2 regions of the Pseudoxanthomonas sp. UTMC 1351 genome follow, and region 2 is predicted to be linked to the other one. Evidence: riboswitches for the same ligand, from Rfam matches in the RefSeq annotation. Region 2 holds a riboswitch; the other holds the start of a gene.
What was found. Region 2 has a riboswitch for cobalamin ahead of AB6O04_RS06575 (ribonucleoside-diphosphate reductase subunit alpha). Riboswitches for the same ligand answer to the same signal wherever they lie in the genome.
Positions count from the first base shown of each region.

Region 1 (14,669 bases), on a different contig from region 2:
CATCTCGCGCTAAGGCCGCTTGGTGCGGCACATGACGTGCTGGATGATTTGTCTTTCGAACTTTCGGCAGGTGGGCGCTTGGCGGTGGTCGGTCCCAGTGGCTGCGGCAAGAGCACGTTGTTGGAGGCGTTTGCGGGTTGGTTGCCCGCTTCTTCCGGACAGGTCACCGTGCCTGCCGGCATTCGCATCGGCTATGCGCCGCAACGGCCGTTTCTATTCCACGGCAGCATCGCCGCCAACCTGCGCATGGCGCGTCCGGGTGCCACCGACGCGCAGTTGCATGCGGCTGCGGAAGCGGCGCAGGTGATGGCGTTCGCGGCGCGCTTGCCACAAGGCCTGGATACGGTGATCGGCGAACGTGGCTTCGGTCTATCCGGAGGCGAAGCGCGCCGCATTGCGTTGGCGCGCGTATTCCTGCGGGAGCCTTCGTTGTTGCTGCTGGATGAACCCACCGCCTTTCTTGACCCGCAAACTGAAGCCGCCCTGCTGCGTGCGATTGCGGAGTTTTCGCAAGGGCGCACGTTGGTGATGGCAACGCACAGCGCTGCTGCGCTGCACATCGCCGATCAGGTATTGCAATTGCCGGAAGGTTTGTTGTCTCAGCAGGTAGCAGAACGATGAAACGGTCTGACGGCTACCGCGAGGTTTTCTCCAAGCACACCAGGCCGATCGCGCTGGCCATTGGCTTGCTGCTGCTTACTTTGCTGGCAGGTACCGGTTTGCTGGGCTTGGCCGGGCACTTTCTTGCCGCGGCGGCGTTGGCGGGCACTGCTGCGGTGGGTTTTAATTTCTTTGGGCCTTCCTCCGGCATCCGTGCATTGACCTTTGCGCGCATCCTGTCGCGCTATGCGGAGAAGCTGGTGGGCCATGACGTGACGCTGCGCGTGGCGCGCGATTTGCGCGTGTGGTTCTTCGCACGTGTGTTGCCACTGGCACCGTTGGAGCTGGGCCGCCACCGTGTGGGTGATCTGCTGGCGCGGCTGGTCGCGGATATTGAAACGGTCGACGGTTTGCTGGTGCGCGCCATCGGGCCACTGCTGGCATTGTGCGGATTGGCGCTGGTGTGCGTCGCTGTGGCGCTGGTGGTGCTGCCGGTCGCCGGTGTGTTGTTGGCGGTGACGGTGTTGTTGCTGGGTCTCGCCGTTCCGGTTGCGACCACGATGGGCGCACGCGCGCTGGAACGCGAACGCGCCGATAGTCGTGCCGCGCTGCGTTACGTGGTGCAGGAAGGTATTGAAGGTGCCGCCGACTTGGCTGCGCTGGATGCCGGTGGCGATTGGATCGCACGAATTGATGAGCGCAGCAATGCGCTGGCGCGATGCGAGCGGGCGCGCAAGCGGCGGCTTTCGGCGGGCACTGCTGCGCATGCATTGATCGCCGCGCTGACGCTGCCGGTCATGCTATGGCTGCTGCTCACTGCTGCCAACGCTGGAACGCTATCGCCGCCTGCTGCTGCCGGTCTTCTGTTCATGACGGTGGCGTTGCTGGAAGCCGCCGCAGGCATTGGACTGGCGTGGCAATCGTGGCAGGCGGCGCGGGCTTCTTCTCACCGCTTGCGGCATATCGCCGGACAAACGACGCAGGTGGTTATCGCCGAACCGATGTTGCCGGTGCCCGAAACCGGCGAGCTGCGATTGAGCAACGTGCGCTTCCGCTGGCCAGGCGATCCGCGCTGGGTGCTGGATGGCGTCGACCTGCGGCTGCGGCCGGGCGAACGCATCGCGCTTTGCGGCGATAGCGGCGCCGGGAAATCTTCGGTGATGGCTTTGGTGCTGCGCTTGTGCGATCCGGAAGCAGGGGAAGTGCGTTTTGGTGGAAGCGATCTGCGTCACTTCGACCCGGCGCAATGGCAGCGCCAGCTGGCTTGGCTACCGCAAGATGCAACCGTTTTCGCCGGGCGCGTACGCGACAACCTGTGGATGGGCGATCCCGACGCGGATGACGCGCGGCTTTGGGATGCGTTGGCGCAGGTGAAGCTGGAAGCATTGTTTCGCGCGTCGGCGCATGGGTTGGATACGTGGGTGGGGGAAAACGGCGCCACCTTGTCCGCCGGGCAATCGCGCCGGTTGGCGCTAGCCCGCGCGCTGTTGCGGGATGCCCCGATTCTGCTGCTGGACGAACCGACCGAAGGCCTGGACCACGACACCGCCACCGAATTGTTGCAGGACCTGGCGCTGGCCAGTGGCCACCGCAGTGTGTTGATGATCAGTCATGACGATTTGCCGGCGGGGGTGGTGCATCGGCGGTATCGGTTGGTGGAGGGGCGGTTGTGGGAGGAAGGGCGGCTGTAGGAGCATCAGATTCCTTCTCCCCTTGGGAGAAGGTGCCCGAAGGGCGGATGAGGGAATGGCAATGACTTTCAATCCAAGTTTCCCTACAAGCGGACACCTCATGCCCTCATCCGTCGCTGCGCGCCACCTTCTCCCGGAGGGAGAAGGGACTATCGTCAACTGAACCCTCCTCACCCTGAACAGCCGGTTTTCCCCTTTAGCCGCCAAGATCGGTTACAGTGCGCTCCGTTTGCCAGCGGCCGTTCGTTTCCCCAATGGTCCGCCGTCGCCGGGATTTCCCAGTGGAATCCCGCGCCCGCCCCGCTCCGACTTCTTTCGTTGCGCAAACTCGGAACCGCCGTTTTGGCGACTCCGCACACCCTCTCGCAGCGCGGTTTCAGGGAACGCTTCGAGTAACGGCCACTCCGCACCTCGCGTTGAACGTTTGCCGCACAAGCTTGTGCGACCGTCAGTTCGTGTGTCCGGCCGGCCGACTTTGGAGCTTCAATCGCAATGTCTTTCGAAAATCTCGGGCTGATGCCCGCTCTGCTGCGCGCCCTCAATGACGAGGGTTACACCCAGCCCACCCCCATCCAGACCCAGGCCATTCCGGTGGCGCTGGAAGGCCACGACCTGCTGGCCGGCGCCCAGACCGGCACCGGCAAGACCGCTGCGTTCGGCCTGCCGCTGATCCAGCACCTGGCCACCTCGCCGCAGGAAGTGTCCGCCCGCGGCCCGCGCAAGCCGCGCGCGCTGGTCCTGACCCCCACCCGCGAACTGGCCGTGCAGGTGCACGACAGCCTGCGTGGCTACGGCAAGTACCTGCGCATCCCCAGCACCACCATCTACGGCGGCGCCGGCATGGGCCCGCAGCTGGAAGCGCTGCGTCGCGGCGTTGACTTGCTGGTGGCCACGCCTGGCCGCCTGATCGACCACATCGACCGCCGCAGCGTTGACCTGTCCGGCATCGAGATCCTGGTGTTGGACGAAGCCGACCGCATGCTGGACATGGGCTTCATGCCCGCCATCAAGCGCATCCTGGCCAAGCTGCCCAAGCAGGGCCGCCAGACGCTGCTGTTCTCGGCCACGTTCGAGGAAAGCATCAAGCAGCTGGCGCTGGAGTTCATGCACAACCCGCAGCAGATCCAGGTGACGCCCAGCAATACCGTGGCCGACACCATCAGCCACCGCGTGCATCCGGTCGACGGCCACCGCAAGCGCGACCTGCTGCTGCACCTGCTGGCCGCCGATACCCGCGTGCAGACGCTGGTGTTCGGCCGTACCAAGCATGGCTGCGACAAGCTGACCAAGTTCCTGGAACAAAGCGGCATTCAGGCCGCTGCAATCCACGGCAACAAGTCGCAAGGCGCCCGCCTGCGCGCGCTGAAGGACTTCAAGGCCAGCCGCATCAATGTGCTGGTGGCGACCGACATCGCCGCGCGCGGTATCGATATCGACCAGCTGCCGCGCGTCATCAACTATGACCTGCCGATGGTCGCCGAAGACTATGTTCACCGCATTGGCCGTACCGGCCGCGCCGGCGCGCAGGGCGAAGCGATCTCGATCGTGGCGCAGGACGAAGCCAAGCTGCTGCGGGCGATCACCCGCATGCTGAAGCGCGACGTGGAAATCCGCGACGTGCCCGGTTTCGAACCGCAAACGCCGATCCGCTGGGGCAACAACAACCCCGCCGGCGAGCGTCCGGCCGGCAACCAGGCACCGCGCAAGCATGCCCGCCGTCCGCACTCCGAAGCGCCGCGTCACGCGCACGCCGGTCCGAAGAAGCACAGCAGCGGCGCGCGCGACGGCGCCCGCAAGCCGGGCGGTTTTCGCCAGGGTCCCCGCGCCTAAGTAGCGTCGCCTTGCCGCCCCTTTCCGTTCGCGGGGAGGGATGAGCGAAGGGTTTGAATCATGCGGTCGTCGTCACGCACATACGCGGGGCGACGGCCGTTTCGCCATACGCCACCTACAATACGCACCATGGATATCTTCAAGGTCTTCACCATCGAAGCCGCGCACCGCCTGCCGAACGTCCCGGCCGGGCACAAATGCGCGCGCCTGCATGGGCATTCGTTCCGTATCGAACTGCACGTTTCCGGCGACCTGGATCCGCATACCGGCTGGGTAATGGATTTCGCCGACATCAAGGCGATCTTCAAGCCGATCTACGAGCGGCTGGATCATCATTACCTCAATGACATCGAGGGCCTGGAGAATCCCACCAGCGAGCGCATCGCGGTGTGGATCTGGGAACAATTGAAGCCGCAACTCCCGCTACTGAGCGAAGTGGTGGTGCATGAGACTTGCACTGCGGGTAGTCGTTACCGCGGTTGATGGCACTTCTTGTGGGTCGATCGCTTTTGTAGGAGCGGCGTCCCGCCGCGAGCTTTTTCCTGCCAGATCGCGGTAGAAGCAAAAGCTCGCGCCGAGACGGCGCTCCTACAAAATCCGACGCTCGCCCATGCCTCCCTCACCTTCCTTACCTTCGTAGTAGCGGCGTCCCGCCGCGAGTTCTTCGGGCAGATCGCGATAGAAGCAAAAGCTCGCGCCGAGACGGCGCTCCTACAAGGGCGTTGGCCGTTGCAAGCGCTTGATTCTGAATAGGAACCTACCGTTCGTCGGAAGACCGTACGCCTGTTGTTGCATTGCAACAAATGTCTGTATATGCTGCGACGCAACATAACGGCAAATCCTCTGGAGTACGCCATGTCTGCCCAATTCAACGACACTTTCAGCACCTTCACCCATCAGTTCGCCGCTGCCGCTGCGCGCGCCAACCGACTGGCGCTTGAGAACGCTGAAGCGATCTTCGGCGTGCAGCTGAAGACCTTCGAAAAGAACATCGACGCCACCACCGCTTACTTCAGCGAATTGGCCGAAACCCACGACCTGGAAGCCTACAAGACCCTGTGGCCGAAGGGCCTGCAGGTCGCCAAGGACAACACCGAGCGCCTCGTCGCTGCCGGCCAGGAAGTGTTTGGCGTAAGCCTGAAGACCGGCGAAGCGCTGGGTCAGCTGGCCAAGTCGCAGATCGAGACTGTGACCGACAGCGTCCAGGCTTCCGTGGCCAAGGCGACCAAGACCGCCAAGGCCAAGTAAGCAGGAGCGCCGCCCCGGCGGCGTCCCGAAGGTAGGAGCGGCGTCCCGCCGCGAGCTTTTCCCCTGCCAAATCGCAATACCCAGCTTCAGCAAACCTGTTTAACGCACGGCTCCCCTCCCTCCGTGCGGCCGACCCGGCAGCCCCCACGCTGCCGGGTTTTTTATTGGGTGAAAAAAGATTCGTGGGTGTTGCAGCGACTTTCCCTTCTCCCACTGGGAGAAGGTGCCCGGAGGGCGGATGAGGGAATGGCAGTGACTCGCTAGTGGCGTTCGCTACAAACGGATACCTCATTCCCTCATCCGTCGCTGCGCGCCACCTCGCTTCGCGCCCCGGCCCTGCGTAGCACGCAGGGCATTCAGGCATGCACGACCCTATGGGTCGTAAGCCGCATGCCTTTATCCCAGAGGGAGAAGGGAAGCACTCCTCCCAGCATCCATACCATGCGCACAGCGCACGCTACATAACCGGTGCCAGGTACTGCGCCAGCACGCGTGAATCCGCCGCGCGCGCGTACGGAAGACGACCCCAGCACGGCACCGGCATTCGCGCTTTCAACAAGGCGAAGTTTTCGTCGCGGCGCTCCATTTGCGGGTCTATCTCGTTCGCGATCCAACCCACCAGCTTTGCGCCATCCGCCTGCACCGCGCGCGCGGTGAGCCGCGCGTGGTTGAGGCAGCCCAGGCGCATGCCGACCACCAACACCACCGGCAACCCCAGTGCCTCAACCAAATGCCTTTGGTCCAGCGTCGCGGTCAGCGGTGCCGCCCAGCCGCCGACGCCTTCCACAACGATCACGTCGGCCCGCGCACGCAGCCGTTCGAAGGCGGCGATGATCGGCTCCAGCGCGATCTCCACACCCGCTTCGCGCGCGGCGATCTCCGGTGCCAGCGGTTGCGGTAAGGCGTAAGGGTTCAGGTCGCCGTACGCCGGTATGGGATCGCTGGCGGACTGCAAGGCCAAGGCATCTTCGTTGCGCCAACCGTCCGTGGTCGCATCGCAACCGCTGGCGACGGGCTTCATGCCTACGGCGCGTAGCCCTTGGGCACGCATGGCGTGCAGCAAAGCAGTGCTCGCCATGGTTTTGCCCGCACCGGTGTCGGTGCCGGTGACGAAGACGCTATTCACTTTTCACCTTGCTGCGGGCAAAACCGTGCGTCCAGGGCTGCTTGCGTCCGTATTCCCACCATTACTGCGTTGTTCTTCCTATGCATCTGGTCATGATAAGACCGCGCACCGCCGGGCCATCCATAAAGGGCTAAAATCAAGCAATGTCATTCGCCAACCAGACTTTGACCGGCAGCAAGCCGGAACAGTACGCGCAGCTGCTAGCCCAGGCGCGCGCGCTGGTGGCCGGTGAAACCGACCGCATCGCCAACGCCGCCAATCTGTCGGCGCTGGCGTATCACTCGCTGCCGGATCTGAACTGGGTGGGGTTCTACTTCTACGACGGCAACGAGCTGGTGGTCGGTCCCTTCCAGGGATTGCCGGCCTGCGTGCGCATTGCCTTGGACAAGGGCGTCTGCGGTGCCGCCGCGCGTGCCCGCCAGACCCAACGTGTGGAAGACGTCGATGCCTTTCCCGGCCACATTGCCTGCGATGCGGCGTCGCGTTCGGAACTGGTGGTGCCGCTGGTGAAGGACGATCGCCTGATCGGCGTGTTCGATCTGGACAGTCCGCGCGTTGGGCGCTTCGACGAAGACGACCAGCGGGGCCTGGAAGCTATCGCCCAGGCATTTCTGGAATCGCTGACATGACCGTCAAGCTGCGCAATATCGGTCCTAAATCCGCCGCGTGGCTGCGACAGGTGGGCCTGCGAACCGGCGAAGATTTGGCCGCAGTGGGATCGGTGGAAGCCTTCATGCGCGTCAAGCGCGCCGGCTTTCGCCCCAGCCTCAATCTGCTGTACGCGCTGGAAGGCGCGCTGTTGGATTGCCATTGGCAGCAGTTGCCGGAAAACCGCCGCAGCGAGTTGCTGGTGGCCTACGACGCAGCCGCTGCGCTGCTGCCGCCCCCCCGTGGACGGCCCGCTGCCGCGCCGGTGACCACGACGCAGGGCTCTCATGATGACGAAGGCGCCGCGCCGTCCTTCGACATGTTCGATTCTCCCAGCGGCGGTAGCGACAGCGACGACTGAGCCAAGATATTACGTTGGCTGTCAGCCTGTCATAGCGGCAGTGTCGGCATGACCATCCTGTGGGAGGAGTTCATCCGCGCCTTTGTAGAGCCAAGCACGCTGAGCCGGGCAGGTTGTTTCCCGCATGGGCGCGTCTGCGCCTATAATCGCGGCGCTTCAAGGTGACCTGCTGGCGGATCTCGCCATCGGGTTGAAACGGGAAGCCGGTGAAGCCTTATAGATGCGGCACTCGCAAGAGTGCCCTCCATTTTCCCTCCCTTGCGCAGCGGGGGAGGGCAAGGGTGGGGGGAAAAACCGATTCGGCAATTTCAAGCCGAATTCGTTCCAAATCAACAAAGGCAATTCCGGCGCTGCCCCCGCAACGGTAAGCGAACCGTACCAAGGCAACCGCCACTGTGCGACGCACGGGAAGGCGCCAAGGTCGAGCGCGTCAGCGCTCATTCGCGAGCCCGGAGACCGGCCTTGGAGCTCACTGGTTGCGATGCGGAGGGCGTCGCGGCGTGCCGTGCGCCGCGTGCGCGCCGTTCGCTTCGTTTCCCTTTGTGCTGCAACTCCACGTTCCGCTATGCGCTTGTGCGCGATGGAGTTGATTCATGCCGTTCCGGTTTCCGGCTTTCCGTACCCTTTCTCTGGCCGTCGCGCTGGGCCTTCCCGCTGTTGCGGCTGCGCAAAGCGGCGACAGCACTACCGACCTGGACGAAGTGATCGTCACCGGCACGCGCACCGAAGTCTCGGTGAAAGACAGTCTGGTGCCGGCCCAGGTGATCGGCCGTGCCGAGATCGAGCGCAGCCAGGCACGATCGCTGTCGGAACTGCTGCGCGGCCGCGCCGGTATCGGCTTCTCCAATCAGGGCGGTCTGGGCAAGATCACCACGCTCAATCTGCGCGGTACCGAATCCGACCATGTGCTGGTGCTGATCGACGGCGTCCGTGTGGGCTCCGCCACCGCCGGCCTGCCCGCGTTGCAGGACCTGCCGATCGACCAGATCGAACGCGTGGAAATCGTGCGCGGCCCGCGCTCGAGCTTGTATGGATCGGAAGCCATCGGCGGTGTGATCCAGATCTTCACCCGTCGTGGCGGCAAGGGCTTGTCGCGCAGCTTCCGCGTTGGCGGCGGCAGCAACAACCTGCGCGAAGCCAGCGGCGGTTTCAGCTATGGCGGCGAACGCGCCTGGTTGGGCGCCAATGCGGCTTATCAGAAGACCGACGGCATCAACGCCTGCCGCGGTTCCGGAACGCTCTTCAAGGGCTGCTTCACTGACGAACCCGACCGCGATGGTTACCGCAACGTTTCGTTGAACGTCCGCGGCGGCGTGCGCTTCGATGAGGCATGGACCTTGGAAGGCAGCTTCCTCAACGCTGACGGCGAGAACGAGTACGACGGCAGCTTCGTCAATCGTTCGGAAACCCTGCAGCAAGTGATCGGCGGCAAGTTGCGCTACGCGCCTTCGGACAAGTTGAACGTGGTGCTGTCGGTGGGCCGCAACAAGGATCACTCGGACGACTATCTGGACGAACTGTTCATGGGCGTCTTCCAAACACGCCGCGACATGGCGTCGTTGCAGGCCGACTTCGGTCTGGCGGAAGGGCAATTGCTGACTGCCGGGCTGGACTGGCAGGACGACGTGGTGAAGAGCGACACCGAATTCACGGGCACCAGCCGCGACAACAAGGCCGGCTTCGTCGAGTATCAGGGCACATTTGGCAAGCACCAACTACAGGCCAGCCTGCGCCAGGACGACAACGAACAGTTTGGCGATCATGCCACCGGCAGCCTGGGTTATGGCTTGTCGCTGGGCAAGGGCCTGAAGTTGACCGCCAGCTACGGGACCGGCTTCAAGGCGCCGACGATCAATGATCTGTACTACCCGTTCTTCGGCAATCCTGACCTGAAGCCGGAATCGTCCAAGAGCTTGAACGTAGGCGTCGCGCAGTACGCGGATAGCTGGAACTGGACGTTCAACGTGTTCGAGAACCGCGTGGACGATCTGGTGTCCTACGACTCCAGCATCTTCCTGCCGAACAACATCGACAAGGCACGCATCCGCGGTGCCGAATTCACCTTCGATACGCAGATCGCCGGCTTCGAAATCTCCGCCCAGCTGAGCCACGTGGATCCACGCAACCGTACGCGCACCACGCCCACCGGCACGGATAACCTCAACTACGACAACCTGCTGGCTCGCCGCGCGCGCAACAGCGGGCGCATCGATATTGATCGCCGCTTCGGTGATTTCCGCATCGGCACCACCTTCGCCGGCGCCAGCCACCGCTACGACGATGCCGCCAACCAGATGCGCCTGGCGGGCTACGGCACGCTCGACTTGCGGGTGGAGTACGCGATCAACGATGAGTGGACGTTGCAGGCGCGCGCCAACAATGTGTTCGACCGCGAATACGAAACCGTCGCCTGGTACTACCAGCGCGGCCGCGAGTATGGGTTGAGCCTGAGGTATCAGGCGCAGGATTGACGGCGGTTTTTGACGGTAGATAACTCTGTAGGAGCGCCGTCTCGGCGCGAGCTCTTCGCTTTGATCGCGATCTGATGAGAAGAGCTCGCGGCGGGACGCCGCTCCTACAAAAGCGACGAACCACACAAGGGCGGACGATCTTGTGGGAGCGACGTGAGTCGCGACCGGAAACATCAACGTCGCGACCCACCGGTGGTGGCATGCCACCACCACTTCCACAAGGAATTAGTCCGCTCTACAACACATCGAACAACGAGCCCTGCTCCACCACTTCTTCGCGCTCGCGGAATCCCGACAGTCCCACACCTACCAAGCGATAAAGCGTGTCCGGCGCTAGATCCACCCGGTCACGCAACGACAACGCAATGGCAGTGAACTCCTCAACCGAGGCGGGTGGAACGTCAGGCGTGAAGCTACGGGTGAGAAGGCGGAAATGCGCGGTCTTCAACTTAAGCACCACGGTATGGCCTACGCGTTCGGTCTTGCGCGTGGCTTCCCAGGTTTTTCCCGCCAGTTGTCGAATCGCCTCATCCAACTCGCCGATCGGCAGGTCGCGTGCGAACGTGTCTTCGGAGGAAATCGACTGCACCGGTTGATTAGGTTCCACGGGCCGCTCATCGATACCGCGTGCGCGCCGGAACAGGCTGCCGCCGAAACTGCCGAACCGTTGCTCCAGTTCCTCTCGCGGCAACGCGCGCAGGTCGCCAACGGTCTGGATGCCGAGCGCCTGCAGCTTGCCCAGCATCACCTTGCCTACGCCAGGAATGCAGCCGACCGGCAACGGGGTGAGGAAGCCTTCCACCTGATGCGGGCGGACCACGAACAAACCATCCGGCTTGCGCCAATCGGAGGCGATCTTGGCCAGGAACTTGTTGGGTGCTACGCCGGCCGATGCGGTGAGCGAGGTCTCTTCGCGGATTTGCGTGCGGATGGTTTCGGCGATGGCGGTCGCGGTGGGTAGCTCGGACTTTGGCTCGGTGACGTCCAGGTACGCTTCGTCCAGCGACAGCGGTTCCACCAAGTCGGTATGGCGCAGAAAGATTTCCCGCACATGCCGCGACACGGCCTTGTAGCGGCTGAAATCCGGCGGCACGAACACCGCCTGCGGACACAGCCGCTCAGCGCGTACGGCCGGCATGGCCGAACGGACGCCGAACTTCCGCGCCTCATATGAGGCCGCGCACACCACCGAACGACTCCCGCGCCACGCCACCACCACCGGCTTGCCGCGCAACGACGGATCGTCGCGCTGCTCCACCGAGGCGTAGAACGCGTCCATGTCGATGTGGATGATCTTGCGCATGCGCCCATTGTGCCGCCGGAGCGTCGCAGTGGGTGCTATCAAGGCTTCTAGGTTCAACCATAGAACCATGTAGGAGCGCCGTCTCGGCGCGAGCTCTTCGCTTCTATCGCATCTGACAGGAAGAGCTCGCGGCGGGACGCCGCTCCGCGCCCCGATAGCCATTCAGCGCGCGCGACCAAGAACGCGCCGCAGCGCGTCCAGATGGCGAACGGAGGGCTTCAATCGCTCTTCGCTTCTATCGCAATCTGACAGGAAGAGCTCGCGGCGGGACGCCGCTCCGCGCCCCGATAGCCATTCAGCGCGCGCGATCAAGAGCGCGCCGCAGCGCGTCCAGATGGCGAACGGAGGACTTCAATCGCTCTTCGCTTCTATCGCAATCTGACAGGAAGAGCTCGCGGCGGGACGCCGCTCCGCGCCCCGATAGCCATTCAGCGCGCGCGGCCAAGAACGCGCCGCAGCGCGTCCAGATGGCGAACGGAGGGCTTCAATCGCTCTTCGCTTCTATCGCGATCTGACGGGAAGAGTTCGCGGCGGGACGCCGCTCCTACGACATCTCATCTCCTGTAGGAGCGCCGTCTCGGCGCGAGCTCTTCGCTTGTGTCGCAATCTAACGGGAAAAGCTCGCGGCGGGACGCCGCTCCTACAGGGGTATGACGATGATTCGGCGCTGGATACGGCAAAAAATCCCATCGCCCGTACGGATTTCTACCGATCCACGGCTTTGCGCCCCACCGCCGGATCATCGGTAAAGAAACCATCGATGCCGGTCTTCAGATACGCGCGGATTTCGGCGATGGAGCCGGCTTCGTTGCGGGTCCGTGGATCTTCGCCCAGCCAAAGCGCGCGTGGCAGGAATTGATTCTCCGGCCGGAAGGTATACGGCTGCACCTGCAACCCTGCCGCATGCGCGTCGCGTACGAGCGAGGTCGGTTCGCCCAGCTGGCCCCGCTTGTCGACGGCGATGACGCTGCGCGAATACGGCCCGATGGCGTCGGCGTACTTCGCGATGGTTCGTAGTCCGGCCGGCGTCATCATCTCGGCGTAGCGAAGTTCGCCGCCAGCAGCCAGTACATCGCCTGGCCGTTCTTCGGGGTCGCCCAGCAATTGCAGCAAGCGAATATTGCCCGGCGAATCCCCCAGCTTCCCGCGCAGCTCGCGCAGATTGGCGATCTCGAAGGATTGAATGGTCACCGGCGCCGTGCGCGTGTACGCGTGCGCCGCCAGCGTCGCCAACAGTTTGTCTTCCATCGCCAGACCGATGCTCTGGAAATAAGACGGGTGCTTGATCTCCGGAATCAAGCCGATGACCCGATCACGTGCGGCAGATTCAGCGGCCACCAGGGCGATGATTTCTTCCAGCGTGGGTATTTCATACTGGCCGTCGTGGTCAGTGCTGCGCAGCTGCGGCAGGCGCTCGCGGGCACGCAGGGTCTTCAACTCGGCCAGCGTGAAATCCTCGACGAACCAACCTTCGACTTCTTGGCCATCGATAACGCGCATGCGCTTTCGATCGGCGAACTCGGGCCGCCCCGCCACGTCGGTGGTGCCGCTGATCTCGTTTTCATGACGCGCCACCAGCACGCCGTCGCGCGTGGACACCAGGTCCGGCTCGACCACATCCGCGCCGTCTTCGATCGCCTGCCGATACGCTACTAGCGTGTGCTCCGGACGCAGCGCGCTGGCCCCGCGGTGGCCGATAACCACCACCCGTTCTGCGATCGGGCGCTCCGCGGCAATGGCGGGGGAAGCCGTCACGGTGATCCACCCGGCCGCGGCGACGACAATGGCAAACAAGACCCGCTGCATGATCCGGTCCTCATGGCGAAGATATAGCGCGCATTGGCAACACCGCGCCAGCGTAAAAAGCGCAAAGCCCGACAGAAGCCGGGCTTTGAGTGCAACGCGGGAGGAGAGAGGTGCCGCGTTGCGAAGCGTATTCTCCACGCCGATTGTTACAGCATGGCGACGGCTTTCATTCCAGCGTCGCTGACAACGCCAGATCTGCCACGCCGCTGCGTCGATGATATCCGCCCATGAAGGCGGCCGAGCCATGAACCACCGTGACGTCGGAAAGAGCAGCCGAGCAAGCTCGGCTCTACGTAAGTCACCCACGCCTATTCGTTCCTCGTAGAGCGGAGCTTGTTACATCCCCTTGGGGGACTCCGCTGCTCTCCGCACGAACCATGAACCACCTGGCGTCAGGAAAAGCAGCCGAGCAAGCTTGGCTCTACGTAAGTCACCCACGCCTATTCGTTCCTCGTAGAGCGGAGCTTGCTCCGCTGCTCTTCGCACAAACCATGAATCACCTGGCGTCGGGAAAGGCAGCCGAGCAAGCTCGGCTCTGCGTGGGTCAACCGCGATTCTTGGCTATTCCACCGTCACCGACTTGGCCAGATTGCGTGGCTTGTCCACGTCGGTACCGCGCGCCAGGGCGGTGTGATAGGCCAGCAGCTGCACGGGAATGGTGTGCACCACCGGGCTCAGCACGCCGGTATGGCGGGGCGTGCGGATGACGTGGACGCCTTCGGATTCAGTGAAGTTGCTGTCTTGGTCGGCAAACACAAACAGCTCGCCACCGCGCGCGCGCACTTCCTGCATGTTGGATTTGACCTTCTCCAATAGCTTGTCATTGGGCGCGATGACGACCACCGGCATGTTGGCGTCCACCAACGCCAGCGGGCCGTGCTTGAGCTCGCCGGCGGGATAGGCCTCGGCGTGGATGTATGAGATTTCCTTCAGCTTCAACGCGCCTTCCAGGGCGATGGGATAGTGCAGGCCGCGGCCTAGGAACAATGCATCGGACTTGGGTGCGAAGCGCTCCGCCCACACGGCGATCTGCGGCTCCAGGTTCAACGCGTGCTGCACGCTGCCGGGAAGGAAACGCAGCTGCTCCAGATAGTCGGCTTCCTGTTCCGGCGTTACCCGGCCATGCAACTTGCCGAGTACCACCGTCAGCTGGAACAGCGCCGCCAGCTGCGTGGTGAACGCCTTGGTCGACGCGACACCGATTTCCGCACCGGCACGGGTGTAGCAGACCAGGTCGCTGGCGCGCGGGATGGCGCTCTCCGGCACGTTGCAGATCGACATCGTGTGCCTGTGGCCCAGCGATTTGGCGTATTTCAGCGCTTCCATCGTGTCCAGCGTTTCGCCGGACTGGGAGATGGTGACCACCAGATGCTTGGGATTGGCGTAGGCGGCGCGATAACGGTATTCGCTGGCGATCTCCACGCTGCACGGCAGGCCCGCGATGGCTTCTATCCAGTAGCGAGCGGTCAGGCCGGCGTAGTAGCTGGTGCCGCACGCCAGAATCTGCACGCCTTCCACGTCCTTCAGCACCGCTTCGGCATTGGCGCCGAACAACCGGGGCGAGAAGCCTTCCTCGATCACTGCC
Region 1 covers NZ_JAVGJT010000014.1:122,247-136,915, reverse strand. Annotated here, with positions in the region: gene cydD (thiol reductant ABC exporter subunit CydD) at 1-621, shown strand, start outside; gene cydC (thiol reductant ABC exporter subunit CydC) at 618-2,291, shown strand; partial or broken gene AB6O04_RS11695 (DEAD/DEAH box helicase) at 2,784-4,055, shown strand; gene queD (6-carboxytetrahydropterin synthase QueD) at 4,251-4,604, shown strand; gene AB6O04_RS11685 (phasin family protein) at 4,977-5,369, shown strand; gene bioD (dethiobiotin synthase) at 5,827-6,495, opposite strand; gene AB6O04_RS11675 (GAF domain-containing protein) at 6,639-7,124, shown strand; gene AB6O04_RS11670 (TfoX/Sxy family protein) at 7,121-7,504, shown strand; cobalamin riboswitch at 7,647-7,984, shown strand; gene btuB (TonB-dependent vitamin B12 receptor) at 8,098-9,975, shown strand; gene dinB (DNA polymerase IV) at 10,211-11,278, opposite strand; gene AB6O04_RS11655 (glycerophosphodiester phosphodiesterase) at 11,984-13,084, opposite strand; gene glmS (glutamine--fructose-6-phosphate transaminase (isomerizing)) at 13,646-14,669, opposite strand, start outside.
Region 1: another riboswitch for cobalamin. It lies ahead of btuB (TonB-dependent vitamin B12 receptor); the one in region 2 lies ahead of AB6O04_RS06575 (ribonucleoside-diphosphate reductase subunit alpha).

Region 2 (14,669 bases):
AACTGCGGGTAGCGCATGGGGCGCAGCGTCAGTTCGAAACCGGGGTCGAGGAGCAGTTGGCGGGGTTGGGTGGACATGGATGCAAGGTTCTCGTTGTTTCCTTCTCCTTCAGGGAGAAGAGCCTGCCCCGTACTCGATACGGGGTGCCCCGCAGGGGCGGATGAGGGTGTGGCGAGGGCAATGGCGGTGAACGATCGTCACTCCGCCGTACCCTCACCCCAACCCCTCTCCCGGAGGGAGAGGGGCTTATGCCGTTTGGTCTGACGCGTCCCTGCGTCTCCGATGGTTCTGTTCTTTTCCAACTAGCGTGCGCCAGTCAACGCACGTAACGATCACGAACATGACGGGTAATGAACGTACTCAAGCCTTTCCCCGCGGCCGCCAAGCGTTTCATCTTGGCCACGTTGGCGGTGCCGGCACTCGCGTTGCTGTACTCGTAAACTCGATCTGAGTCGCGGAACTTCACGAATATGGATGTCGGCGTGGTCCGATAAGCCTCCACGCCGGTGTCGTCTCCCTCGTGACGGTACCGCTTCATCACAACCTCCGAGACATTCAACTCATTGGCAGGCCTCGCACGCTTCCGGATTCTCCAGCGAACAGGCGATGGCTTCCGACGGGGTGTATTCCGGCGGCGGCGCTACCGCCGAGGCTTGGCCCACCGTGGTCTTGGCGATCTTGGTGGCCGGACGCGAGCGCAGGTAGTACGTGGTCTTGATGCCTTTCTTCCACGCGTACATGTACATGGACGACATCGCGCCGATGTTCGGGCTTTCCATGAAAAGATTCAGTGATGCCGACTGATCGATAAAGGCGCCGCGGTCGGCGGCCATGTCGATCAGCGAGCGCATGGGGACTTCCCAGGTGGTCCGATAGATATGGCGCAACGCTTCCGGGATCTGCGCGATGCCTTGAATGGAACCTTCGGCCTGTTTGATGGCATCGCGGACTTCCGGTGTCCACTGGCCCAGCTTCTTCAGTTCTTCCACCAGGTAGCGGTTGATCTGCAGGAAATCGCCGGACAGGGTTTCGCGCTTGAACAGGTTGCTGACCTGCGGCTCCACGCATTCGTAGCAGCCCGCGATCGACGCGATGGTGGCGGTCGGCGCAATGGCGATCAGCAAGGAATTGCGCAGGCCATGTTGTTTGATCCGCTCACGCAACGCGTCCCAGCGCTCCTGGTTTTCCGGCTTCACGCCCCAGGCATCGAACTGCAGTTCGCCATCGACCGCACGCGTATCGCCGAAGGACGGGTGCTTGCCGCGTTCCTGCGCCAGCTCCACCGAGGTTTCCAGTGCATGCAAGTAAATGGTCTCGGCGATCTTCGCCGACAACGCGCGCGCTTCATCGCTGTCGAAAGACAGCCGCAGCTTGAAGAACACATCCTGCAATCCCATCACGCCCAAACCGACCGGGCGCCAGCGCAGATTGCCGCGGCGCGCGGATTCGATGGGGTAGAAATTCAGATCGATCACGCGATCCAACTGGCGAACCGCCAAGCGAACGGTTTCGGCCAGCTTGTCGAAATCGAAATAGCCACGGCCACTGTCCGCATCGCTGTCGAAATGCCGGCCAAGATTGATGGAACCCAGATTGCAGACCGCCGTCTCTTCGGCCGAGGTCACTTCCAGGATTTCGGTGCACAGGTTGGACAGATGGATCACGTTGCCGGCGCGCAGCGTCTGGTTGCTGGCGCGGTTGCACTTGTCCTTGAACGTCATCCAGCCGTTGCCGGTTTGCGCCAGCGTGCGCATCATCCGGCCGTAGAGCTCGCGCGCCTTGATCGACTTGACCGCCTTGCCCTGGGCTTCGGCTTGTTCGTAGGCGCGCTCGAATGCGTCGCCATACAGATCGGTGAACTCCGGCACCACGCGCGGATCGAACAGCGACCAGTCGGCGTCGGCTTCCACTCGTTTCATGAACAGGTCCGGCACCCAATTGGCCAGATTGAGGTTGTGAGTGCGGCGCGCTTCGTCGCCGGTGTTCTCACGCAGCTCCAGGAACTCTTCGACATCGGCGTGCCAGGGTTCCAGGTACACGCAGGCCGCACCCTTGCGCTTGCCGCCCTGGTTCACCGCCGCCACCGAGGAATCCAGCGTCTTCAGCCACGGCACGATGCCGTTGGAATGGCCGTTAGTGGATTTGATCAGCGAGCCGCGCGAACGCACCCGCGTATAGCTGACGCCGATGCCGCCGCTGAACTTCGACAGCTGCGCGATGTCGCCGTACTTCTGATAGATGGATTCCAGCGAGTCCTGCGGCGAATCCAGCAGGAAGCAACTCGACAGTTGCTCGTGCGTGGTGCCGGAGTTGAATAGCGTCGGCGAACTGGGCAAGTAGTCCAGGTTGCCCATGCGCCGATACAACGCCAGAGCCTCGGGTACGTCTTCGCTCAAGGCGCAGGCGATGCGCAGGAAGAACTGCTGCGGCGTCTCGATGACCTTGCGTGTGTGCGGGTGGCGCAACAGGTAGCGGTCGTACAGCGTACGCAGCCCGAAGTAATCGAACTGCAGATCTAGCGATGCGTCCAGCGCATCGTTGAGCTTGCGTGCATTGGTCTGCACGAATCCGAGCAGGCGCTCGTTGATCAGTCCGACCTCATGGCCGCGCGTGATCGACTGCGAGAACGCATGGATTTCCTGTCCCGTCACTTCCTTGGTGATGTAGCCCGCCAGCAGGCGCGCGGCCAGGCGGCTGTATTCGGGTTCCTCGGCGGTCAGCAGCGCGGCGGTACGGATGGACAACTCGTCCAGTTCGCGCGTGCTGGCGCCGTCGTACAGACCGGAAATGGTGCGCGTGGCGACGCGCATCGGGTCGATGGCGTGCAGCCCTTCGCAGTTGCGCTGCACCGCGCGGACGATCTTGTTCAAGTCCACCGGTTCGCGGCTGCCGTTGCGCTTGGTCACGCTCATCGCGGTAGCGGTGGGCGGCGGCGTCAGCAGGAATGTACTGTTGACGGCGTCATTATTGGCGGACGGGTGTTCGCCAGCGGCGACCGCCACGGTGGCCGCATCGGTCTGGGACAGGGTCTGATTCACGGGTTTTCCTCCATGCGATGCACGCAGCGGCCCGTCCCTCGCAGGCAGCGCAGGGCCGGTGGATCAGCAGGATGGGAAAGCGGCGTCGCAAGGTCAGCGACAGCGGAGATTCCGCAGCTGGCCTGCTTCACCAGCCATCTCCCCCCGGAGATTCCGCGGCCGGCACCGCGCGGTGTGCTTCGCGCGGCTGTCGGCAGGTCTTCGGACTCGTGGACGCGGAAAGCCTCTGCTTTCCTCCTAGCCCGCCGCTTCCCAAGGTCCGTGCCTCAGTGCCAATGGCGAGTTCGTTTCCACATACCGCTGCGGGGCAGTGCCGGAATTGGCTCTTTCAGAGCCGTACCGGCTTCCCTTTTCATCCAGCGGTGTGGCCGCTGGAACCGACGGGCACAACATAGTGGGGTGTCACCTATCAGTCAACACCAAATGTAGTGTGGAACCTATGTGTTGTTGGCTGTGGTGGTTTCACGGGTGAGTTGCCGCCTAGACGACGCGTGTCATAACCCGAAATAAGAAGCCAAAGGGCTCGCGGCGGGACGCCGCTTCGCGCCCTGATAGTCGCGCAGTGAACACGATCAAGAACGCGCCGCAGCGCGTCCGGATGGCGAACGGCGGGCTTCGATCGCTCTTCGTTCTTATCGCGATCTGACGGGAAGAGCTCGCGGCGGGACGCCGCTCCTACAAAGGCAAATGCCCTTTCCCTTGATCCTGTAGGAGCGCCGTCTCGGCGCGAGCTCTTCGCTTTTGTCGCGATCTGACGGAAAAGCTCGCGACGGGACGCCGCTCCTACAGGTATGAGGCGGATGGATCACGATCAACCGGTCAAAACGTCGCACCCACCGCGAAAACTAACCCGAAGTCAGCACATACCCCGTGCCACGCACCGCGCGCAGGGGGAAATCCTCCCCCGATAACTTGCTGGCCTTCTGACGCAGGCGGTGGACAATCACTTCCAACCGGTGCGGATCGAAGTCGTAGATGTTGTGGGTGAAGCGGGCGATGAGCTCTTCCCTGGATATAACGTTACCCGGGCGGGCAATAAGCGGCTCGATCAGGATGCGTTCGTTGCCGGTGATGTGGATCCGCGCGCCGCCGGGCGATATCAATGCCCAGCCTTCCGGATCCAGGCGCCATGCCCGTGCGGACTCGACCGCGGCCTGCGGCGCATGGGAAGCCATCTGCCTTCGCAGCACACTGCGAAGCGTGGCCGCCAGCAGTTCCATGTCGACCGGCTTGAGCAAATAAGCATCCGCACCGTCGTCCAGTCCTTGAACGTACTGCGCCTTGGTGTGCCCGCCGCCAGTCAGCACCACGATGCCCGCATCGGTCGCTTCGCGCAGATTCCGGCTCAGCGTGAAGCCGCTTTCGTCGGGCAAGCCGATGTCCACCAGGAACAGTGAAAAGCGCTGGGTAAGGACAGCGCGATACGTCTCCTTGGCGCTTCCCACGCCCACCACGTTCCTGAAGCCGCAATCGCGCAACCCAGGAATCAGGATCTGGTCCCGCATCTCTTCGTGGTCTTCGACCACCAGGATGCTCTGCTGGTGAACCGTTGCGTTGTCTTCCCGTTGCGTTCGCCGCGCCTGGCCGAACCGCGGGGCTGCGCCATCGCCTTTGTCGCGCACATGACCTCTGATGAGGCCGTGCGTTCCGCTGCCGCACGTGTCCTGCAATTTGACCCTTCTCAAAACACTTTCCCCTGTGGATCGATACGTACGCACGTGTCGAATCGCCCGCCTCTCGTTTCTCTTCCGAGTAAACGCGAATACATGAATGAGAGTCTTCCGAGATTTTCTGAGCGTGTAATCCCAACTACTGGTTGTTAGCTTGTGGTGAAAGAGATGTAAGCACAAGGGGAAAGCCGTGTGCTTGCCCTCTCGGATTTCAAGAATCCTACCGCCGTCTCAAAGTTGAAGCGCGATGACTCGCGGCGGGGCTCTGCGTGTTCAACAAAGTCAAAAAGCCAGGATGGGCAGCTGAATGAAGCAGGCAATCAACACGAGTAGCACGTCGAATTCACGCGCGACGTTCAGCTGCGTGAATTCCCGAAACATACTCGCCAATCTACCTGGCTTTCTATTGTGTTTGACGCTGTGGCTGCTCTGGGCGCCCGCGGCTTTCGCGCAGACCTCGGTCGACAACGTGGCCCGCATCGCCAATCCATCGGGCGTGCCATGTACCGATGCGGCCACCAACCCGAACTGCGAACGCACCGACAATGCGGTCGTCACAGTCACGCCGCTGCCGACCATCACCACATCCAAAGTAGCGGACCCGGTTACCGACGCTACGGTTAACCCGGGCGACACCATTACTTACACAGTAAGCACGGTCGTAGCGGATGGTTCCACCACTGCTGATTTCCAACTGACGGACACGATAAGCACAGGCCTGGCATTCGGAACGATCGTTTCGCAAGCCCCGGCGTTCGCCGGCAGTTGCGCTGTCTCGGGACAAACGCTGACCTGTGCGTTGCCGTCCGACACGCCAGCAGGCACCTATGACGTCAGCTACACCGTTGCCGTTGCTGCCGGCGCTACCGGCACGGTAAGTAACCAAGTGGTGATTGCCGGTGGCGGCGATCCAGACCCCGTCTGCAATCCATGCAATACCCAGCACCCCATTGCGCCAGCGGTCGTTACGCGCGCGAAGACCAGTAATCCCGCGTCCGGCGCATCGGTGGAAGTCGGCGACGCCATCACCTACACACTGGCGCTCACCGTGGCCGGCTCGGCCACCACCCAGGTGGAGCAGCTGCAAGACACGCTGGGATCGGGTCTGACTTTCGGTTCCATTACTAGCCAAGCGCCGGAATTCGGTAGCAGCTGCGCCGTCGCCGGCCAGGCGTTGACCTGTTCTCTGCCCACCGGAGCGCTGCCAGGCACCTATAACGTGGTGTACACGGCCACCGTAGCCGCCGGTGCGAACGGTTCGGTGAGCAATACACTGAACGACTGCGCCGCGGTGGGTACGCCGTGCGGCACCAGCCATCTGATTTCGTCGGTGACGGTGGCCAAGTCGGCGAGTCCCGCCACGGGCGCATCGGTGGAGGTCGGCGACACCATTACCTATACGCTGACTTACACCGTCGCCGGCGGCAATTCCAAAGAAGTGAAGACGGCGAACGACCAACTCGGCGCCGGCCTGACCTTCGGCGCGTTGGGCACCATCAGCCATCCCAACCTGTTGAGCTGCACCGGCAGTTCGCCAATGGCGTGCACGCTGGAAGCGGACGCACCGGAAGGCACCTACACCGTTCAGTACACGGCAACGGTCGATAGCAGCGCCGCCAGCAGCGTTTCCAACACGGTGAGCGGCGTGACCTGCACAACGCCGAGCGGCTGCACCACCACACATCCTCTGTCTGCGGTCAGTGTCGCCAAGTCGGCCAACCCGGCCAACGGCGCATCGGTGGAAGTGGGCGACACCATCACGTACACACTGACTTACAACGTGACCGGAGGCGCATCGCCGGAAGCCAAGACCGCCAACGACCAACTGGGCACCGGTTTGACCTTCGGCGCGTTGGGCACCATCAGCCATCCCAACCTGTTGAGCTGCACCGGCAGTTCGCCAATGGCCTGCACGCTGGAAGCGGGCGCACCGGACGGCAATTACACCGTCCAGTACACGGCAACGGTCGATAGCAGCGCCGCCAGCAGCGTTTCCAACACGGTGAGCGGCGTGACCTGCACAACGCCGAGCGGCTGTACCACCACACATCCTCTGTCCGCGGTCACTGTCGCCAAGTCGGCCAACCCGGCCAACGGCGCATCGGTGGAAGTGGGCGACACCATCACGTACACACTGACTTACAACGTGACCGGTGGCCCGTCACCGGAGCCCAAGATCGCCACGGATCAACTGGGCACGGGACTGACCTTCGGTGCTGTCGGTTCGATCAGCGATACCGGTCGCCTCAGCTGCACCAGTACCTCGCCCATGACGTGCACGCTGGCAGCGAACACACCGATCGGCACCTATACCGCGCAGTACACGGCCACCGTGGCTGCCAATGCCAGCGGCAGCGTCGCCAACACAGTGACGGGCGTGCCCTGCGCCACCCCAAGCGGCTGTGCGACCACGCACATTCTGTCGGCCGTGACGGTCGCCAAGTCCGCCACTCCGGCCAATGGCACGTCGGTGGAAGCCGGCGACACCATCAACTACAGGCTCACCTTCAGGGTTCTCGACGCGCAATCGCCAGAGGACAAGACGGCCAACGACCAGTTGGGTGCGGGCCTGACGTTCGGCTCATTGGGCACCATCAGCCATCCCAGCTTGTTGGACTGCACCGGCAGTTCGCCAATGGCGTGCACGCTGGAAGCGGGCGCTCCCGTGGGCACGTACACGGTCGATTACACCGCCACGGTGGACGCAGGCGCGACCGGCTCGGTCACCAACACGGTCACCGGTGTGACCTGCGCTACCGCGGGCGGTTGCACCGTTGCCCATCCGATCTCGGCCGTGACGGTTGGCAAATCCGCCAGTCCTGCCAACAACGCATCAGTGGAAGCGGGCGACACCATTACCTACACGTTGACCTTCAACGTGGTCGATGGCGCCTCAACCGAAGCCAAGGTCGCCAATGACCAGCTGGGCGCCGGCCTGACCTTCGGTGCAGTAGGCAGCATCAGCGATTCCAACCGTCTCGGCTGCTCCGGCACTTCACCGATGGTGTGCACCTTGGCAGCCGGTACGCCGGTCGGCACCTACACCGTCCAGTACACGGCCACCGTGGACGCGGGTGCCACCGGCACCGTCACCAATACCGTGAGCGGCGTGCCCTGCGCGACCGCAGGCGGTTGCGCCACCACGCACACGCTGTCGTCGGTGACGGTGGCCAAGTCGGCCAGCCCGGCCAGCGGCACCTCGGTGGAAGCGGGCGACACCATTGCTTATACGCTGACCTACAACGTGGTCGGCGGTCCGTCGCCGGAAGCGAAGATCGCCAACGACCAATTGGGCGCGGGCCTGACCTTCGGCGCCGTGGGCGCTTCCAGTGATCCCAGTCGGTTGACCTGCACCGGCGGCTCGCCAATGACTTGCACGTTGGCGGCCGGCTCGCCGGCCGGCCTCTACACCGTCCAATACACCGCGACAGTTAATGCGGATGCCAGCGGCCCGCTGACCAACACGGTCAGTGGCGTGCCGTGCGCGACCGCGGGCGGTTGCACCACCACGCACACATTGTCGTCGGTGACGGTGGCCAAATCGGCCAGCCCGGCCAGCGGCACCTCGGTGGAAGCGGGCGACACCATTACCTACACGCTGACCTACCGCGTGGCTGGCGGACCGTCGCCGGAAGCCAAGACCGCCACGGACCAGCTCGGCACCGGTCTGACGTTCGGCGCCATCGGCACTGTCAGCGATCCGACCCAATTGAGTTGCGCTGGCAGTTCGCCGATGGCATGCACGTTGGTAGCGGGCGCACCGGCCGGTACCTATACCGTGCAATACACCGCGACAGTGAATGCGGATGCCAGCGGTTCGTTGACCAACACGGTCAGCGGCGTGCCGTGCGCGACGACCGGCAGCTGCACCACCTCGCACAACGTATCGACGGTAACCGTGCAGAAGACCGCAGCTCCCGCCAATGGCACGTCGGTGGAAGCCGGTGACACCCTTGCCTATACGTTGACCTTCACCGTTAACGGCGGCACTTCCACCGAAGCCAAGACCGCCAACGACCTGATGGGTACGGGCCTGACCTTCGGCGCCATCACCAACATCAGCGATGCCGGTCGCCTCAGTTGCACAAGCGGTTCGCCGCTGGCGTGCACGCTGGTAGCAGGTACGCCCGCCGGCACTTATACGGTGAACTACACAGCCACCGTGGACGCCGATGCCACCGGCACCGTCACCAACACAGTGAGCGGCGTGCCGTGCGCCACTGCCGATGGCTGCACCACCACGCATACGCTGTCGTCGGTGACCGTGGCCAAGTCGGCCAACCCGGCCAACGGCAGCTCGGTGGAAGCCGGCGACGTCCTCACCTACACGCTGACCTACACCGTTACAGGCGGCGCAGCGTCGGAGCCGAAGGCTGCCACCGATCAACTGGGCGCAGGCCTGACGTTCGGCGAGGTCACCACGGTTAGCGACGCAGCCCAGCTAAGCTGCACCAGCGCCGCACCGATGGTCTGCACCTTGGCGCAGGGCGCACCCGCAGGCACCTATACGGTTGAATACACCGCGATAGTGAACGCGGACGCCACCGGTGCGGTCACCAATACGGTGAGCGGCGTCGATTGCGCCGCCGCCGACAGCTGCACCACGTCGCACAGCGTGTCGACGGTGACGGTGCAAAAGACCGCCAGTCCGGTCAGCGGCACCACTGTAAGCCCAGGTGAAACCATCACCTATACGCTGACCTACACGGTCACCGGCGGTGCTTCCAGTGAGGCCAAGACGGCCAACGACCAGCTGGGCGCCGGCCTGACCTTCGGCGCCATCGGGACCATCAGCGATACCGGCCTTCTCAGCTGCACCGGCACATCGCCCGTGGCGTGCACGCTGGCCGCCGGTACGCCAGCGGGCACCTACACGGTCCAATACACCGCGACCGTCGACGCCGATGCCGCTGGCGCCGTCACCAATACGGTGAGCGGCGTGGCGTGCACCGCCACCGGCGGCTGCAGCACCGAGCATCCGCTGCGTGCGGCAATCGATGTGACCAAGACCGCGCTGCCGGCGCCCGGCAGCGAGGTATATGTCGGCGATACCATCGCCTACACGCTGACGGCGGTGGTGGAAAACGGAACGACCACCGAACCCGTGCGCCTGATGGACACGCCCGGAGCTGGCCTGAACATCGGTGCATTGCCAGCCGGGTGCGCGATGGCCGGGGCGCAGATCGAGTGCATCCTGCCGACCGGCACCGTGCCGGGTACGTACACCTTCATCTACGATGCGACCATCGGTGCCACTGCCAACGGCAACGTCAGCAACGTGGTGGTCAGCGCCTACAACGGCCGGGCCATCGATGTGAGCTGCGTCAGCTGCCAGACGCAACACCAAGTGGTCGCGCTGCCTTCGCTGCGCGTGGTCAAGACGTCCGCGGTACGCGAAGCGCGCATCGGTGACCTGGTGCGCTACCGGGTCACGGTCGAAAACGTCGGCCTTGTCGATGCGAGAAACGTCTCGCTGGCGGACACCCCGCCGGCGGGCTTCACCTACGTGGAAGGCTCCTTGTCGGTGGTGGACGGCGACAACGCCGCCACCGTGAGCGGCCAGAGCCCGATCCGCTTCGACGGCTTGGATATTGAGCCAGGCCAAACGGCCACGCTGATCTACATGATGCGAGTCGGTGCAGGCGTACGTCACGGCACGCATGTGAACCAGGCGCAGGCGCTCTCGTCCACCGGTACGCCCATTTCCAACATCGGCACCGCGGAACTGACAGTGGCCTCCGATCCGCTGGTCGACGACAGCCTGATCTTCGGCACGGTCTTCAACGACCGCGACGGCGACAGCTGGCAGGACGGCGCTGCGCTGACCGGCGTGAGCGTGCAGGGCGGTTTCGCGCCCGACGCCTATGTGCCGGGCTCGACCCTGATGGATCGCGGCCTGGGCGCGCAACCGTTGCCCGACGCCAGCGCACCGTTGCTGCACGGCATCCGTGTCGGCGATATCGCCGCGCGGCAATCGGAAGCCGATACCGCACAGGCGCACCAGGTGGTGATCCGCCAGCACCTGAGCAAACCGAGTTTCACCGGCGACTTCGTGTTGACCAGTGACCAAGGCGTGACCGTTCGCATGGACGCGGACGGCCGCACCACCGTCGAAAGAAACGGTGAAGCAGCCAAGGGATTGAATGCGGCCGCGCCCACGGTGGAACGCCGTGTCGCGCAGGGCGAAGGCGGCTACGTGGTCGATTACGTGATCGGCAACGACGGTATCGACGAACGCGGCATACCGGGCGTGCGTATCGCCTCGGTCGAAGGCCTGCTGATCGAAACCGATCCGTTCGGCCGCTACCACCTGGTCGGTATACCGGGCGGGCAGTCGCGCGGGCGCAACTTCATCTTGAAGGTCGACCCCGCCACGCTGCCGGTCGGCACAGAAATGACCACCGATAACCCGCTGGTCCGCCGTATCACCCCGGGTGTACCGGTACGCTTCGACTTCGGCGCAAAGATGCCGGTGGAAGAGATTACCGGCGGCACGCAGCTAGTGGAACTGGAGCTGGGTGAAGTGATCTTCGCGCCTGGCAGTGCGGAAGTCCGCGAATCCTACCTGCCGGTGATCGACCGTATCGCCGCCAAGCTGGACGAGTACCAGGGTGGCGAAGTGGTGATCAGCGTCGATGGCGATGGCGATGCCCTGGCATTCGACCGTGCCGCCGCGGTGAAGACAGCGCTGATGCAGCGCTTGCCCACCGCGCTGGTACCGATGGTCAGCGTCAGTGTGCGAACCGCAGCCGACGATCCAGGCACACGCGTGACCGGTGTGGATGGCCAAGGTCCGGTGCTGGGCACAGTGTTGTTCGACACCAACCGCGCCGACATCAAGCCGGAGTTCGCGCCACTGATCGAACGTGTAGCGGCTTATCTGGAGCAAGTGGGCGGCGGCACGGTGTCGATCGTCGGCCATACCGACCTGCGCGCATCGGACGAATACAACATGGCATTGGGTATGCGCCGCGCAAGAGCGGTGTACGAAGCACTGGCGGCGCACCTGAGTCCGGAATTGCGAAGCCGGGTGCGCGTTGACCCCGGCCGGAGTCCGGCAGCGCCTGCCGGCGTGGACAGGAAGTGAGGGAGCACGCCATGACGCTGAAAATGAAACTACTCGACTACACCTTGATCGGCCTGCTGGCCGGGTTGCCGACGATGTCGGTGGCACAGGATGAGCCGCCGCAATCGCTGGCTGGAACGAACGCAGCGCAAGCCAACGCACCGCAAGTCTCATCAACCGACGATCCGACGGCCAAAGCGCTGTCGGAATGCACCGGCGACGAATGCCGTTCCGGCGAGGAGCTGTTGTTCAAGCTGCGTACCCGCGGCGAGCGCGAACCGGCAACGGCTGGCGTGAAGCAGACCGATTCGCAAACGCTGCAGCCGGACCGGCGCGTGACCGTGGCCATGGAGCCGGCGGGCCGCGCACGCGTGGCCGGAAAGTTCAGCCTGCAACTGCCCAACGGCGGTGTGATCTGGGCGACTGAAGATCCGGCCCTGGGCGAACCGGAACTGTCGGTTTCGGCGCCTACCTTCGCCGCGTTCAACGGCAGCGCCATCACCCAGCCGGTGCAGTTCTACGTGCGCAGCAACTATTCCAACTTCATCGACCGCTACGAACTTACGCTGTACCGCGCCACCGATACCGACCTGGTCGAGCCGGTGGCGACCGTGCCGCTGGACGTGGCCGCGGTTTCGCGCAGCGAATGGGATGGCAAGCTGACCGCGAAGTATCCGTTCCGTGCTGGCGACGAGTTGCTGTACGTACTGCGTGCCTACGACAAGGACGGCAACGTCGACGAAACCCAACCGCTCACGCTGCAACTGGTGACGCCGGAAGAAGCCGAGCGCGGCGGCCAGCGCTTGCGCGACAGCACGGAACAAACGTTAGGCACGGCGTTGACGACCGGCCAGGCGCAAGATCAACGCCTGATCGAAAGCGCGTTCGGCAGCAATGGCCTGCGCCAGCAGAACATCCCGATCTACGGTTCGCGCGTGCGCATCCAGGGCCGCAATCTACCGACCGGCCAAAACCTGCTGATCAACGGCGACAGCTACCCGGTAGATTTGGAGCGCAAGTTCGTCGCCGAATACCTGGTGCCGGTGGGCCAGCACACGTTCGATGTCGCGTTGGGTGGAAGTAGCGATGAGTTCGGTGGCAAACCAGCGCCGGATGCAAAGGGACAACACCACACGCTGGGTGTGGATGTCACCGGCCGCTACTTCTTCGGCGTGGGCATAGCTGATATCACGGTGTCGGAAAACAAGATCAGCGGATCGACGGAACCATTCCAGAACGATCCGCGCTACCAAGACGACATCATCAGCGACGGTCGCCTGGCGTTCTACGGCAAAGCCAAGCTGCGCGGCAAATACCTGATCACCGCTCAAGCCGATACCACCGAGCGCGACCTGGAACATCTGTTCGACGGTTTCGGCCAAGCCGATCCGCAGGACATCTTCCGCCGCCTCGATCCGGATCTGTACTACCCGGTGTACGGCGACGACTCCACTACCTATCGCGACGTGGACACCATGGGCCGGTTCTACCTGCGCATGGACTGGGACAAGAACCAGGCGCTGTGGGGCAACTACCAGACCGGATTCACCGGCACCGAATACGGCCAGTACGTGCGCTCGCTGTATGGTGCGGCGCTGGATTGGCGCTCGCGCATGGCCAACCGCTGGGGCGACCCGGTGACCGAGGTGCGTTCGTTCGGTTCCGAAGCGCAGACCGCGCCAGGCCACAACGAATTCATCGGTACCAATGGCAGCCTGTACTACCTGCGCCACACCGATCTGTTGCCGGGTTCGGACCAGGTGGCGCTGGAGATTCGCGACCGCACAACCGGCCGGACCGAGAACAGGGTGACCTTGCTGCGCGGTGCGGACTACGAGATCGACGAGCTGCAGGGACGCATCATATTGACGCGTCCGCTGATGCTGATCACTCGCGAGAATCTGAAAACCATCACCCGCGATACGCCACTGGACGGCTACGAGCCGCGCCTGATCGTGGACTACGAATGGGTGCCCTCCAGCTTCGATGCCGATGAAGTCAGCGCCGGTTTCCGCGGCAAGCATTGGTTCGGTGACCACGTTGGCGTAGGCGCGACCTATGTCGATGAAAACCGCGCGGGCGACGACTACACGCTGGCCTCGGGCGACATTACCTTGCAGGCCGGTCGCGGCACCTACCTCAAGGCCGAATACAGCCAGACCGAATCGTTCAGTGCACCGGTGTTCTTCTCCGACAACGGCGGTCTTGCCTTTACCCAGCTCAACCCAGTGGGTCCACGCGAAGGCGAAGCCAAAGCCGTCGAAGCGCGAGTCAACTTCCGCGAGTTAGGCTGGACCGAGCAGGATTGGTCGATGGGTGCCTGGTGGCGCCACGTCGGCGCTGGCTATTCGATCAGCCGCTATGACACCGGACAGGCAGTGGAAGAGCAGGGCGTTGAACTGCTGGGTCACTTCACCAACACCTTCGGTATCTACGCACGTTACACCGAAGCGCAACGCGGCACGGAAGCGATCGACCAGGCGCAGCTGACCACCGAATGGCGCGTCCGCGACAACAGTACGCTGACGACCGAGTTGCGCCGCGTGGAAGAGCGGCGCGCAGCGCGCGAGGCGACCGGCACGCTGGGTGCCGTGCGCTATAGCCAGCGCGTCGGCACCGCTGTGGACTTGTACGGCACCGCGCAGTTCACTCTGGACGACGACAGCGGTGCATATGACGACAACGATGCCTACACCGTCGGTGGCAAGTACCTGTTCGAAGGCCTGTCCAGTGTCGGTGCCGAGCTTACCCACGGCGACCGTGGCGACGCCGCGCAGGTGAATACCGAATACCAGCTGACACCCGAGCACACCGTCTACGGCGGCTACACCTATTCCACCGACGGCACCGATTACGACCCGTTGTTCAATCCGCGCCAGCAGAGCGGTTGGACGC
Region 2 covers NZ_JAVGJT010000008.1:138,331-152,999, forward strand. Annotated here, with positions in the region: gene AB6O04_RS06565 (ribonucleotide-diphosphate reductase subunit beta) at 1-77, opposite strand, end outside; gene AB6O04_RS06570 (hypothetical protein) at 317-538, opposite strand; gene AB6O04_RS06575 (ribonucleoside-diphosphate reductase subunit alpha) at 561-2,912, opposite strand; cobalamin riboswitch at 3,213-3,435, opposite strand; gene AB6O04_RS06580 (response regulator transcription factor) at 3,884-4,660, opposite strand; gene AB6O04_RS06585 (isopeptide-forming domain-containing fimbrial protein) at 5,073-11,795, shown strand; gene AB6O04_RS06590 (hypothetical protein) at 11,807-14,669, shown strand, end outside.